DNA from 4 places in the Halomonas sp. AOP27-A1-41 genome. Region 1 is predicted to be linked to each of the others. Evidence: predicted binding sites of a transcription regulator. Region 1 holds the regulator's gene; each other region holds the start of a gene.
What was found. Region 1 encodes FNR, which switches genes on or off when oxygen is low (the NO sensors DNR and NnrR bind a similar motif). Its sites were predicted from a motif close to TTGATNTANATCAA; they were not measured.

Region 1 (3,211 bases):
CCCACAAACGGTTGACCAGACGGCGCTGCGCCAGCATCAGCGGCTTTACAATCCCGCCACGGCGGTACCCCTCTGTGCCGAGACACTGCATGCGTTTACCGATTTTATTGGCAACCGGCCGCTGGTCGGGTGGCAACTGGACCAGCAGTTTTGCATGCTTAATAGAGCCTTTAGAACGCACCTCGGGTTTGGGTTGCCTAATGTTCAGGTCGATGTGGCCAAACTGCATCAACGCCAATTGCGCCGTTTACACCCGTTGGTGGAGCCTTCCCAACCATTTTCCGAGGCGCTGGCCTGCTGGCAAGTGCCTGCTATCTCGACCCAGAGGTTGTTAGGTAAAGCCACCGCAAGCGCCTTGCTGTATATGCGCTTACAGCGTGATATGACGCAGTCGGGTTAGCTTCTAGCGTAGTGGCGCCTGTGTAGATGGCCGTCTTGATAACCGTAGTTATGACCATAGTTATGACGTGATTTTGCCAGTTGGGTGAACGGCGGGAGTATTGTTAGAATAGCGGCTGCTCCTTCTACCATTGGCAGTGCTTATATCATGCAACACCTTGATCATTTTGACCCCGCCGCGGCAACCGTTGCACCGACGCCTGACCTGCAAGGCCAGCCGGCGCTTGAGGATGCCAAACAGAAACGCGAATTCAACAAGTTGCAAAAGCGACTGCGGCGCGAGGTAGGTAATGCGATTATCGATTACCAAATGATCAATGAGGGTGATCGGATCATGGTCTGCCTGTCGGGGGGTAAAGACAGCTACACCATGCTTGAGATTTTACGCAACCTGCAGCGCAATGCGCCGGTGAATTTTTCACTGGTGGCGGTCAATATGGACCAAAAGCAGCCTGGTTTTCCCGAGCATATACTGCCCCGGTATCTGGAAAAGCTCGGCGTGGAGTACCGCATTCTGGAGCGTGATACGTACTCGGTAGTGAAGGAGAAAACGCCGGAAGGCAAAACGACCTGCGCGCTTTGTTCGCGGTTAAGGCGTGGGTCGCTTTACGGGTTTGCCGAAGAAATTGGCGCCAACAAGATCGCCCTTGGTCATCATCGTGAAGATATTCTGGAAACGCTGTTTCTCAATATGTTCTTTGGCGGCAGCCTGAAGGCAATGCCGCCCAAGCTGCTTTCCGATGACGGCAAGAATGTCGTGATTCGTCCGCTGGCCTACTGTAAAGAGGCGGATATTGCGGAGTTTTCGCGCCTGATGGAGTTCCCGATTATTCCCTGCAACCTGTGCGGTTCGCAGCCGAACATGCAGCGTCAGGTCGTTAAGGAAATGCTGGCCGAGTGGGACAAAAAGCATCCGGGTCGTTTGGAAAGCATGTTTAAAGCGGTCACTAACGTCGCGCCTTCGCAGCTAGCCGACCGCGACCTGTTTGACTTTGCGGGACTGGAAGCCAAACAGGAAGCGCTAATGGCGGGGCGTATTGAAGCATTTAACGTGAGCTAATCACCGGCTCTTCCTCTTCAGCAAGCGCCATAAGCCGCTGCATATCGAGGATGTTAACCTCGCGCCCTGAGACGGCCACCACGTCTTGCTGCTGAAAACGGCTCAAGATACGGCTGACCGTCTCAACCGCCAGCCCCAGATAATTGCCGATATCCGCACGCGCCATTGAAAGCCTAAAGCTGTAAGGCGAGTAACCCCGACGCCGAAAACGCTCTGAAAGCGTCAGTAGGAAACTGGCCAGCCGCTGGTCGGCGGTTTTGCGCGACAACAGGCGCATCATGCGTCGGTCATCACGAAGCTCCTTGCTCATACTGCGGTACAGCTGACCACGAAGCTCTGGTAGCTCCTCTGAAAGCAGGTCCAGCCGGTCAAAGGGGATTTCGCAGATGGTGGTGGTTTCAAGGGCAATCACGCTGCCTGGGTAGTGCTCTTCGTCAATGCCGTCCAATCCGACAAGCTCGCTGGGCAAAAAGAAGTTAGTGAGCTGGTCGTTGCCATTACCTTCGCTGGTTACCTGTTTTAGGCTGCCTGAGCGAACGGCATACACGCTGGTAAAACGGTCGCCTTGACGAAACAGTGTTTCGCCCTTTTTCAGCGGTGCTCGGCGTCTGATGATGGCATCAAACTGCCCCATGCCTTCAAGCTCAAGCGCTAGTGGAAGGCAAAGCGAGCTTAGGCTGCAGGTCTGGCAGCGTGCTTCTTGAAGAAGCGAGCGTCGTTGGCTTGTCGAGGGTAGCATGACTATCTCCCTGTTTCTCTTTTGCCTAAATGGCTATCTACCGCAGGCGTTGATGCCGCCGGTTAAACGATTCTTGAGTAGCGTTGGCCTGAGTGCCCCGGAAGGTAAGCATCAAACGCCATGGCCAGTTGGCGAATCAGTAAACGGCCCATTGGCGTCGCCTCAAGCGTATCATCCAAGCGAACGATTAGCCCGTCCTGTTCAGCAGTGCGTAGGCTTTCCAGCGCACTGGCAAAGTAGTCGTTGGCGTTAACCTGCCATTGCCGGCTAACCGCTGCTAAATCCAGGCGCATATCGCACATTAAACGTTCGATAACGTCGGCTCGTATTAGGTCATCCTGATTTAATCGTACGCCTTTCACGGTAGCCAGTCGACCTTGATCCAGGTTCTCTTCGTAGCTAGCCAGGTCAGTAGGGTTTTGCGCATAGCTATCGCCTATTCGGGAAATAGCTGACACGCCCAGACCGATAAGATCGCATCTGGCATGGCTGGAGTAGCCCTGAAAATTGCGCTGTAGGGTGCCGTTGGCTTGGGCAACCGCCAGGCTGTCATTGGGTTTGGCAAAGTGATCCATCCCAATATGTTGATAGCCCGCAGCGGTCAGCATGTCGATGGTCGTACGCAGAATCGAAAGCTTTTCATCCGCACCTGGCAGGTCATCCACGCTGATACGTCGCTGAGGCTTGAAGCGTTCAGGCAAATGCGCGTAATTAAACACGGATAAACGCGCCGGATTTAACGCGATCACCTGTTCAAGCGTCTTGGCGAAGCTCCTTTCCGTTTGAAAGGGCAGACCGTAGATTAAATCCAGATTCAGCGAGAGAAAGCCCAACCGGTGTGCTTCATCCATTAGTGTTTCGGTAAGCACGCGAGGCTGATGACGGTTAATCGCCTTTTGAACGCGTGGGTCCAGGTCCTGTACGCCAAGGCTCAGGCGGTTGAAGCCCAAAGACTGCAGGTGGCGCAGGGTTAAAACATCGGCTTCGCGCGGGTCGATCTCAATGGCGTAGTC
Region 2 (3,211 bases), on a different contig from region 1:
CATCATCGCTTCCTTTCTGTTGGTTTGGCCGCACTAAAAACCAGCTGCATAACACCAAGCTACCAAAAACCGTATAAAGCAGCACAAACACCCACTCCGGCGCCGTGTAGTAAAGCAGGCTTTGCAACCAGTACTGAATGAAGGACCCCGTATAGGTTGCTGTACCGGCCTCTGCTCTCAAGGCCATTTCCCACGTAGTAAGCGGGCAAACCGCGCCCAACCAGGACTGCACCACTACATACCCAATAGCGGACAAATGCAAAATACGAAATTTCTTATTTCGCACCCATCGCCACCTTAAAAAATAACCGGCATAAATAGCCAGCAACCCGAAGACGACAAAGACAACAAACAGCACATGAACGACTAATATCGTATCCGCCATGAGCAGAAGTAGTGAAGGAGCCATATCTCTCCCAAGTGAAGCATAGGCAGAGGAGGTAGCCAGTGTTTGCGGTGGCCACGAAACCTCTTAATTGCCAGTATGCTGAGCAAAAACCTCCTCACCGGTTAAGTCTCTGGTAGCTTGAGAAAACGAGTAAAACGCTGGTTTTTGCTCAATAAATATCTGCTCCTCAAGCTGCCACTGGCCGTTATCCTCCAGAAGCCCCACAGGGATAGCATAGTGCCCGCCCTCTTTTAACCGATAAAACAGATGCGTCCCACACTGCTTGCAGAAACCGCGCTCGGCCCACTCTGAGGAACTGAAGATAGCAATATGCTCAGCCCCCCGGAAATCCACCTCGTTTTGGGACTCAACCGCAAACAGCGGCCCTCCACCCCACTTTCTACAAAGGCTGCAGTGGCAAACCGCTACATGGTGACTGTCTAAATGAGTTAAAAGCTGCACTTCACCGCAGAGACAGCTACCCCGATGCTCAATGTTGGATTGCATATGATCCTCCGTTAGATACGTAACACCGTCTATTCATGCTTAATAGAGCGAACCCTAAACCCCACCTTTTCTATATAGACAGTAGCAGGTTCTATATAGACAGTAGCAGGCCGCTTGGCTATGCGCTGTTAACGCGTAAAATTGCGCGATACGGCCTGCAGACCTGTTATCTACAGCGATATAAAACATCGTTGAGCGGGCATTTTTAATCGACCGTTTAGCGGCTTTATTGGGTTGCTCGGATACTTCCTTCTGACTACCAAGCGTGCTTGCCTAAAATAGAAAACACATTTGATAAATGCACAATTGTTAGCCATGGGCTTCCTTGGTAGGTTGATTTAAAACAACATAAAGGTGGCCCTTTCACCACCTGCGAACCAGGCGCTATGGACCTTCTACCTAACCTATTTCGTGGAAGTACACAAAACGTCACCACCCGATGCTACGCCTCACACTAAACCGCTTCGGCCCACCTACCCCCTCGGCCATACACACGGTTTACTTGTCGTTGAGCGTTTGAGTCGCACATACTGCCTAGAGTAGCGCCACCAATAAAACGATAACCCTCTGACCGCGAAGACGAATATGACAACAAAGCTGAGTAAAGGCGCGCCAGAAAAGGCACAAACAATGAAGAAAAAACGCCCTATGCCGGATGTGTTCATCATCCTGTTTAGCTTTATGGTACTGGTACTGCTCGCCTCTTATATAATTCCCGCAGGAAGCTACGAAAGAACCAACAACAATGGCCTGACGCAGGTCGCCACCGATAGCTTTCAGTACATTACTGCAGCGCCCCTGAATGTAATGGACCTGTTTACCGCTATTCAAAAAGGCCTGGTGGCGGCGGCTCCGCTGATCTTCTTAATCATGATGGTCGGCGGCGTGCTCAAGGTGATTGAGTCAACAGGCGCCATCAGCGCAGGTATTCACCAACTCATTAGCAAGGCCAATGGTCGTCGAAACGTTCTTATTTTTATCTTTTGCGCTACGTTCTCAACGCTTGCATCGGTTGGGGTAGGTGCCAACTTGGCCATTGCCTTTATTCCTATCGGACTGTTTCTTGCCCGCTCAATGAAGCTTGACCCCGTTGTAGGCGTGGCCATTATCTTTTTAGGCTCCTACGCAGGCTTCGGTGCAGGCGTTTTTGACCCGACCGTTACCGTTGCCGGGCAAACCATTGCCGAGCTACCGCTGTTTTCCGGATTTATATATCGTGGCGTTATCTTTATTGTCTTTTTGGCCGTTACCACGGTGTACATCTGCCGCTATGCCAAACGTATCAAGCAGAACCCGGCTCATAGCGTGATGGGGGCAGACGCCTTTGATAACACCGAAGCCACACATGAGCCTGGCGCCCTGCCGCCCTTTACCTTTTCGCATAAGTTAGTGCTGCTGATATTTGCCGCTTCCTTTGTGTTTTTTCTGTACGGCGGTTTTAACTTCGGATGGGGAATCACTGAACTCTCTGCCACGTTTTTAATGGTGGGGATCGCCACGGCACTGATCGGCAGAATGTCTCCCAACGATTTTGTAAAACGCCTGATGAATGGCGCAAGCGAAGTCATGTACGGTGCATTGGTTGTGGGTGTCGCCGCCGCTGTCATCGTACTGCTTAGACAAGCACAGCTCATCGACACCCTCGTACATAGCGTCGCAAGCTCTTTAGATGGCCATGGCAAGATTGTCGCCATGGAGCTTTTATACGTGTTTAACCTGGTATTTAACGGATTGATTACTTCGGGTACCGGCCAGGCCGCTATCGTGATGCCAATTATGGTTCCGATTGGCGATATGCTGGAAGTCACCCGCCAGTCGACCTTCATCACCTTCAAGCTGGGCGATGCCGTTACCAATATTATTACTCCGCTTTCTGGCACCTTGATGGCGTGCCTGGCGATCGCCCGCGTTTCTTACGTGGAGTGGTTCAAATTCGTGCTACCACTGGTATTGATTTGGATTGTCATCGGCGGCGCGTTTGTCGGGGTTGCCGTTGCGATTAACTACGGCCCGTTTTAAGCAAGTTCGCTTTCACGCCACCCATAATGGGTGGCTTGGCATCTAACGGGCCTGCGCTTAACAGTCAACGGCCGTCAGACTCTCTTCCAGAACAACTAAAAACGCCTCGATATGAGCAGGCAGGTAGCGTTCAGCCATCACCTGTACTTGAAGGCTTCGCTGAGAAAGCTGGGGCTCGTGTAGCGGCTTTAAAACCAGCCCATCCTTATGCATTCTACCGCTTACCGCTACGGCACTACACAACCCGATCATATTGGGATGCTCGCTGACCATGGTATAGGTCGCGCCCAGTGAATC
Region 3 (3,211 bases), on a different contig from region 1:
ACTCAAGCAACTCTGTGTTGAATATTTTGCTGGTGTCGTTGACACGAATCTTCTGATAGCGCGCCCGCAGTTCACGAATCGTCTCCAACGACTGCCGCATACCCTCTTCGGTACGATAAATACCGCAGCCACTCTCCATGGCCTGCACCATGGCATGCTTAAGCGTCACCCACGTCTCGCCGCTGCCCTCGCCATCACAAAGATGCGCTAGTTTTGCCTGCTGATGGGCAGCCTGGGTTTCCAGAAGGTGCATGTCTGCCCACTCGGTTTGCGCCGCGCGCTGGCTTGCCTGCTCCCCCGCTAAACGACCAAACACCAGTAGCTCAGTGAGCGAGTTGGAGCCTAAGCGATTAGCACCATGCAGCCCAACAGAGGCGCATTCACCCGCCGCATAAAGCCCGGCAACCGACGTTTCACAGTAGGGATTGGTTTCAATACCGCCCATGGTGTAGTGCACCGCCGGGCGGATAGGGATCGGCTCTTTGACCGGGTCAACGTTAATGTAGGATTTAGCCAGCTCGCAGATAAAGGGCAGGCGCTCAAGAAGGTAGGCTTCGCCCAAGTGGCGCAGGTCAAGATAGACCACATCGCTATCGCCAAAGGTGCCAGTGCGGCCCGCCTGCTGCTCCTGCCAAAAGGCCTGTGAGAGCTTATCGCGAGGGCCCAGCTCCATGTACTTGTTTTCCGGCTTGCCCAGTGGGGTTTCCGGGCCCAGCCCGTAATCCTGAAGGTAGCGGTAGCCATCCTTATTGAGCAAAATACCGCCTTCTCCACGACACGCTTCGGTAATTAAAATGCCGGAGCCGGGAAGGCCCGTGGGGTGATACTGAACAAACTCCATGTCCCTAAGCGCCACACCGTGGCGATAGGCCATCGCCATCCCGTCGCCAGTCACGATCCCTGCGTTGGTATTAAAGCGAAACAGGCGCCCGGCACCTCCTGTTGCCAATATCACGGCTTTGGCGCGCAGCAGAATAAGCTCGCCGGTGGCCACTTGAAGGGCAATTACGCCGATGACAGCCCCTTCGTGCACGGCAAGATCAAGGACGAAATACTCATCGAAGCGCTCAATTTGGGAATATTTGAGCGAGGTTTGAAACAGGGTATGCAGCATGTGAAAGCCGGTTTTATCGGCGGCAAACCAGGTACGTGCGGTTTTCATGCCGCCAAAGCGGCGTACCTGCACATTACCATCCTCCTTGCGGCTCCAGGGGCAGCCCCAGCGCTCCATCTGCACCAGTTCCTGGTAGGCATGATGCACAAAATAGTCCACCACGCCTTGCTCAACCAGCCAGTCGCCACCCGACACAGTGTCGTCAAAATGCGCCTGATGCGTATCCTCCTCGCTGGTTACCGCCGCCGCACCGCCCTCAGCGGCAACGGTATGGGAGCGCATAGGATAGACCTTGGAAATCAGAGCGATGCTTTGAGAAATGCCCTGTGCCTTGGCGCTTTCTGCCGCGGCGATAGCGGCACGCAAGCCTGCGCCGCCTCCACCCACAATCACGATATCGAAATCTCGATGCTGCATGATGCTCCCTTTCTGTAGCCAGGCCAAAGGCGGTAGTGGCGACACGCTTCGATGCGGTGTCTTTTGGTTGAACTTATCACACTCCAGGTACGTGCTATCCCCACATGCCAGGCTCTATTGACGCATATCAAGAAATACACCTTTAAGACAGGCGATGCTTTAACAAGAGTAGTTAAGTTTAATTTCTCATTTATTAATTTTAATAAAGAATTCCAACTACAATTTTTAACTATTAGTCGCTATCGCCATTCTCTGCAACGTATGTAACCGCAAGCAGATGAAAATCAACCGCGATAGCAGTGAAGAGATTCGGCTGCTTTCGCAGCCAATAAGAGGGGGGCAGCTTGATATGAACAGTAGCGTGCAATCGGCATTTGACTGGAAGTTGTTGGCGCCGCTTGTAGTGGCCATTATCGTTGCGTTGATACCCACGCCTGAGGGGGTTGCCCCTCACGCTTGGTACTTCTTCGCTATTTTTCTGGGCTGTGTGGTTGGGCTGATTTTTGAACCCTTGCCAGGCGCGGTCATTGGGTTAATCGGCGTGACTCTGGTGGCGCTGCTCTCCCGCTGGGTGCTGTTTTCACCCGAACAGCTAGCGACCGAAGGCTTTAATGCTGCCAACCAGGCCTTTTCATGGGCAGTTTCGGGCTTCACCAACTCGACTGTATGGCTGATTTTTGGCGCGTTTATGTTCGCGCTGGGGTATGAAAAAACCGGGCTAGGCAGGCGCATATCACTTTGGCTGGTCAAGGCCATGGGCAAGCGCACATTAACGTTGGGCTACGCGGTAATGATCGCCGATGCGGTGCTGGCGCCTTTTACACCTTCCAACACGGCGCGTAGCGGGGGCACCATTTATCCGGTCATTCGCAATCTGCCGCCGCTTTACGACTCCCAGCCCAATGGCCCCAGCATGAAGCGCATGGGCAGTTTTCTGATGTGGACAGCGATCACCTCTACCTGTGTGACCAGCTCGCTGTTTCTAACCGCGCTTGCCCCCAACCTGTTGGCCATTGCTCTGACAGAAAGCGCTACCGGTATCCATATTAACTGGGGGCAGTGGTTTATCGCCGTAGCGCCCGCTGGCATTCTGCTGCTGTTGCTGGTCCCACTGCTCTGTTACTGGCTCTGCGCGCCAGAAGTGAAAGCCGGTGAAGAAGTGTCCAACTGGGCGCGGGATGAGCTGAACAAACTGGGGGCGCTTACTCGCCACGAGATACTGCTGGTCGTCATGGTCGTCTCTGCGCTACTACTGTGGATTTTTGCGGGCGATGTTGTGTCCGCCTCCCTGGTAGGCCTGGTGGTGATTTGCTGCATGCTGCTGACCGGTATCGTGAGCTGGAACGATATCCTCGACAATCGAGCCGCCTGGAATACCTTTGTGTGGTTTGCAACGCTGGTGGCGCTGGCAGGCGGGCTAAGCCAGGTCGGATTCGTCAACTGGTTTGGTGGCGTAGTGGGTGAACAAATCAGCCACTTTAATCCCGTCATGGCGATGGTGGCGCTCACGGTGATCTTCTATCTCCTGCACTACCTATTTGCCAGCGTCACGGCCCACGTTACCGCCCTGTTGCCGGTGATGCTGGCGGCGGCTTCCGGTATTGCAGGGTTGGATATGCAGATGTTTATCCTGCTGCTGCTCCCCACGCTGGGCTTTATGGGCATTATTACCCCCTACGG
Region 4 (3,211 bases), on a different contig from region 1:
ACTGGAATAGGTACCGGGATTGGCATATTGCCAGGAACGGGCACGTCAATAGGATCTTTTATAGCCTATGCCTTGGAGAAAAGAGTTTCTAAGGACCCTTCCAAATTCGGCAAAGGGGCGATAGAAGGTATTACTGCGCCTGAAAGTGCAAATAATGCAGCAGCTCAATCTGCTTTTATACCTACTTTAACCTTGGGTATTCCCGGTGATGCAGTTATGGCTCTTATGCTCGGCGCGCTTTTAATCCACGGCATCACGCCAGGGCCTAATGTTATTTCAGATAACCCTGATTTGTTTTGGGGGTTAGTTGTTAGTTTTTTAATTGGTAATTTACTTCTTTTGATACTTAATATACCGATGGTGGGGTTATGGGTTCGCTTGTTGAAAATACCTTATCCTATACTTTACCCCGCAATTATTCTGTTTATTGTGATCGGTGTTTATAGCATTAATTATGCCAATATGGATATTATGCTAGTGGCTGTGTTTGGCGTTATTGGATGCGTGTTATTAATCTTGGGTTTTGAACCAGCGCCATTGCTCCTTGGGTATATTTTGGGGCCGATGATGGAAGAAAACTTTCGGCGTGCCATGTTGATAAGCCGGGGAGATTTGATGGTGTTTTTAGAAAGACCTGTTAGCGCAACCTTTTTTGCGTTAATAGCACTTTTTTTATGTTGGTCAATCTATTCAGCAATTAAGCAAAGGCGTAGCCCCGTTGAGGGCGAGCTTTAGCGCATTAATTTTAAATTGAGCCTTAAAAGTTGTTTTTAATGCTTGGGAAGTTTTTAGGTTCTGTCTGAAAAGTTGGCGAGTGAAAGCAAGGTAAAATCGGTAAAGAAGCGGAGTTTACTAAAGAGCTAGCTGAGCTGATTTTTACGCTGTATTGCTGAGCCTGGCAATTTTCAGACAGGGCCCGTGGTTCATCTGCACATTGCTGCCTAGTGTTTTTTGATATTAATATTAATTTTCAGTTACTTAGCCAGTTATCAGCTCCACGTTCTGATCGATAACCTTGTCTCATTCAGTACCGTCTTAGGCTAAAGTCTAGAGGAAACTTTGTATGATGTATGACAATGTTGGCTATATGATATTGAAATATTCAACCCGGTACTAAATGACTGAGCCACACGAGTCACCGCTCGTCTAGGTTCGCTTACTGTATAAAAATGAGGAGATTACCATGAACTTTTCCAAAGCGACGCTTAAAGCTTCTATTTCTGACGGCCTGCTTTCCTTCCCTGTAACTGATTTCGATGCTGACGGTAAATTTGATGCTGAAAGTTACCGTAAGCGCCTGCTATGGTTGAAAGATTATGAAGTGACCGCACTCTTTGTCGCTGGCGGTACGGGTGAGTTTTTTAATATTACGATCGACGAGTATCGTGAAATTGTTAAGGTGGCTGTTGAAACCATCGGTGGAGATGTGCCGGTCATTGCGAGTGCGGGCCAAAATGTCGAGCTGGCGAAAGAACAGGTTAAAGCCGCCCAGGAAGCAGGTGCCGACGGCATTTTGTTAATGCCTCCTTATCTTACCGAGTGCTCGCAGTCCGGGATTGTTGATTACGCTGCTAGTGTTTGTGAAGCAACTGAGCTAGGTGTTATCTATTATAACCGTGCTAACGGTTATCTGGGGGTAGATGGTGTCAAGGCGTTAGCCGATCGTTGCGATAACCTGGTCGGATTAAAAGATGGTAAAGGCGATATGCAAACGCTGAACATCACCATCAAAACGCTAGGTGACCGTTTGGCCTATGTGGGCGGCGTGCCAACGGCAGAAATCATTGCTGAAGCTTACTTGGCCATTGGTGTAAGCACCTACTCCTCGGCGGTCTTTAACTTCGTGCCGGAGATGGCCGTGAAGTTTTACAAGGCAATGCGTCAAGGCGACAGTGAGTTCGTTAAGAACGTAACCCGCGAGTTTTTCATTCCTTTCGTTACTTTGCGCGACACCACGCCGGGGTATGCAGTGAGCTTGGTTAAAGCAGGAGCTGGCATCGTGGGCTACCCAGGCGGCAGTGTACGCGCGCCCCTGACTATGCCTAATGATCAAGAGATGGGTCAGCTTAAGCAACTGGTTGAGAAAGCAAAGTCTTTTTAAGTATTTCTGTTAGTTCATGAGGGCTGGCGTTTTGCCGCCCTCGTGATTTTAAAAGCTGACACCTAAAATGGTTACGCGCTGAAGAAGTAGAATGATGGAGAAGTGTTTATGCCAAGTCACAGTACTCCCACAATAACCGAAATGCGGGTCATACCTGTTGCTGGCCGCGATAGCATGCTGCTCAATATCGGGGGGGCGCATTCGCCTTACTTCACTCGTAACCTGGTTATTTTGAAGGATAGCGCTGGCAACGTTGGCGTCGGCGAGGCCCCTGGCGGTGCAACGATTGAACAATCACTTGAGCAGGCAAGAGAGCTTGTGGTGGGGCAGTCGATTAGCCGTTTACGCTCTATGGTCTCCTCGCTCAATAATGCGGGCCGTAGCGCTGACTTCGAGGATTTCGGTAAGGGGTCTTGGACCTTTGAGTTGCGCATCAATGCGGTTGCGGCACTAGAAGCCGCTTTGCTTGATCTAATGGGTAAGTTCTTAGGCGTACCGGTTGCTGAGCTATTGGGTAACGGTAAGCAGCGCGATAGCGTCGAAGTGTTGGGATACTTGTTCTTCATTGGCGATGGTCACGCCACGCCGCTCGACTTCCGCCGCGGTACAGGTGGGGTAAGTCATGAGTGGTATCGCCAGCGCGATGAAGCGTCGATGACACCCCAGCGTATTGTAGAGTTGGCTCAAGCCGCTCATGATCGTTACGGCTTTAAAGACTTCAAGCTCAAAGGTGGTGCACTGCCGGGTGAGCAGGAGATAGAAGCGGTCAAGGCGCTGCATAAAGCTTTCCCTGACGCGCGCACCACGATCGACCCGAACGGCGCTTGGTCGCTAAATGAAGCCATTCATCTCTGTAAGGATCTGCATGGCGTCATTGCATATGCAGAAGATCCGTGCGGTGCTGAGCAAGGCTTTTCAGGTCGAGAGATTCTTGCTGAATTTCGTCATGCTACCGGGTTACCTGTGGCAACTAACATGGTAGCGACTAACTGGCGTGAAATGGCACATGCTTTAATGCTGCGCTCGGTGGATATACCGCTGGCCGACCCGCATTTCTGGACACTGTCAGGCGCTGTGCGAGTTTCACAGCTTTGCCAGGACCATGGTATG

Region 2: the regulator FNR is predicted to act here: its motif matches at 1,229-1,242, upstream of ACT3TC_RS02135 (YfcC family protein).
Region 3: the regulator FNR is predicted to act here: its motif matches at 1,649-1,662, upstream of frdA (fumarate reductase (quinol) flavoprotein subunit).
Region 4: the regulator FNR is predicted to act here: its motif matches at 1,064-1,077, upstream of kdgD (5-dehydro-4-deoxyglucarate dehydratase).

Annotation. Positions count from the first base shown of each region.
Region 1 covers NZ_JBQSXT010000002.1:178,037-181,247, reverse strand. Annotated here, with positions in the region: gene ACT3TC_RS02995 (DNA polymerase III subunit epsilon) at 1-400, shown strand, start outside; gene ttcA (tRNA 2-thiocytidine(32) synthetase TtcA) at 548-1,459, shown strand; gene fnr (fumarate/nitrate reduction transcriptional regulator Fnr) at 1,446-2,198, opposite strand; gene hemN (oxygen-independent coproporphyrinogen III oxidase) at 2,261-3,211, opposite strand, start outside.
Region 2 covers NZ_JBQSXT010000001.1:477,838-481,048, reverse strand. Annotated here, with positions in the region: gene ACT3TC_RS02145 (DUF2784 domain-containing protein) at 1-409, opposite strand, end outside; gene ACT3TC_RS02150 (S8 family serine peptidase) at 1-3, opposite strand, end outside; gene ACT3TC_RS02140 (GFA family protein) at 473-895, opposite strand; gene ACT3TC_RS02135 (YfcC family protein) at 1,526-2,914, shown strand; gene ACT3TC_RS02130 (LysR family transcriptional regulator) at 2,972-3,211, opposite strand, start outside.
Region 3 covers NZ_JBQSXT010000003.1:178,358-181,568, forward strand. Annotated here, with positions in the region: gene frdA (fumarate reductase (quinol) flavoprotein subunit) at 1-1,531, opposite strand, end outside; gene ACT3TC_RS04050 (anion permease) at 1,809-3,211, shown strand, end outside.
Region 4 covers NZ_JBQSXT010000004.1:90,479-93,689, reverse strand. Annotated here, with positions in the region: gene ACT3TC_RS04620 (tripartite tricarboxylate transporter permease) at 1-735, shown strand, start outside; gene kdgD (5-dehydro-4-deoxyglucarate dehydratase) at 1,184-2,101, shown strand; gene ACT3TC_RS04610 (enolase C-terminal domain-like protein) at 2,210-3,211, shown strand, end outside.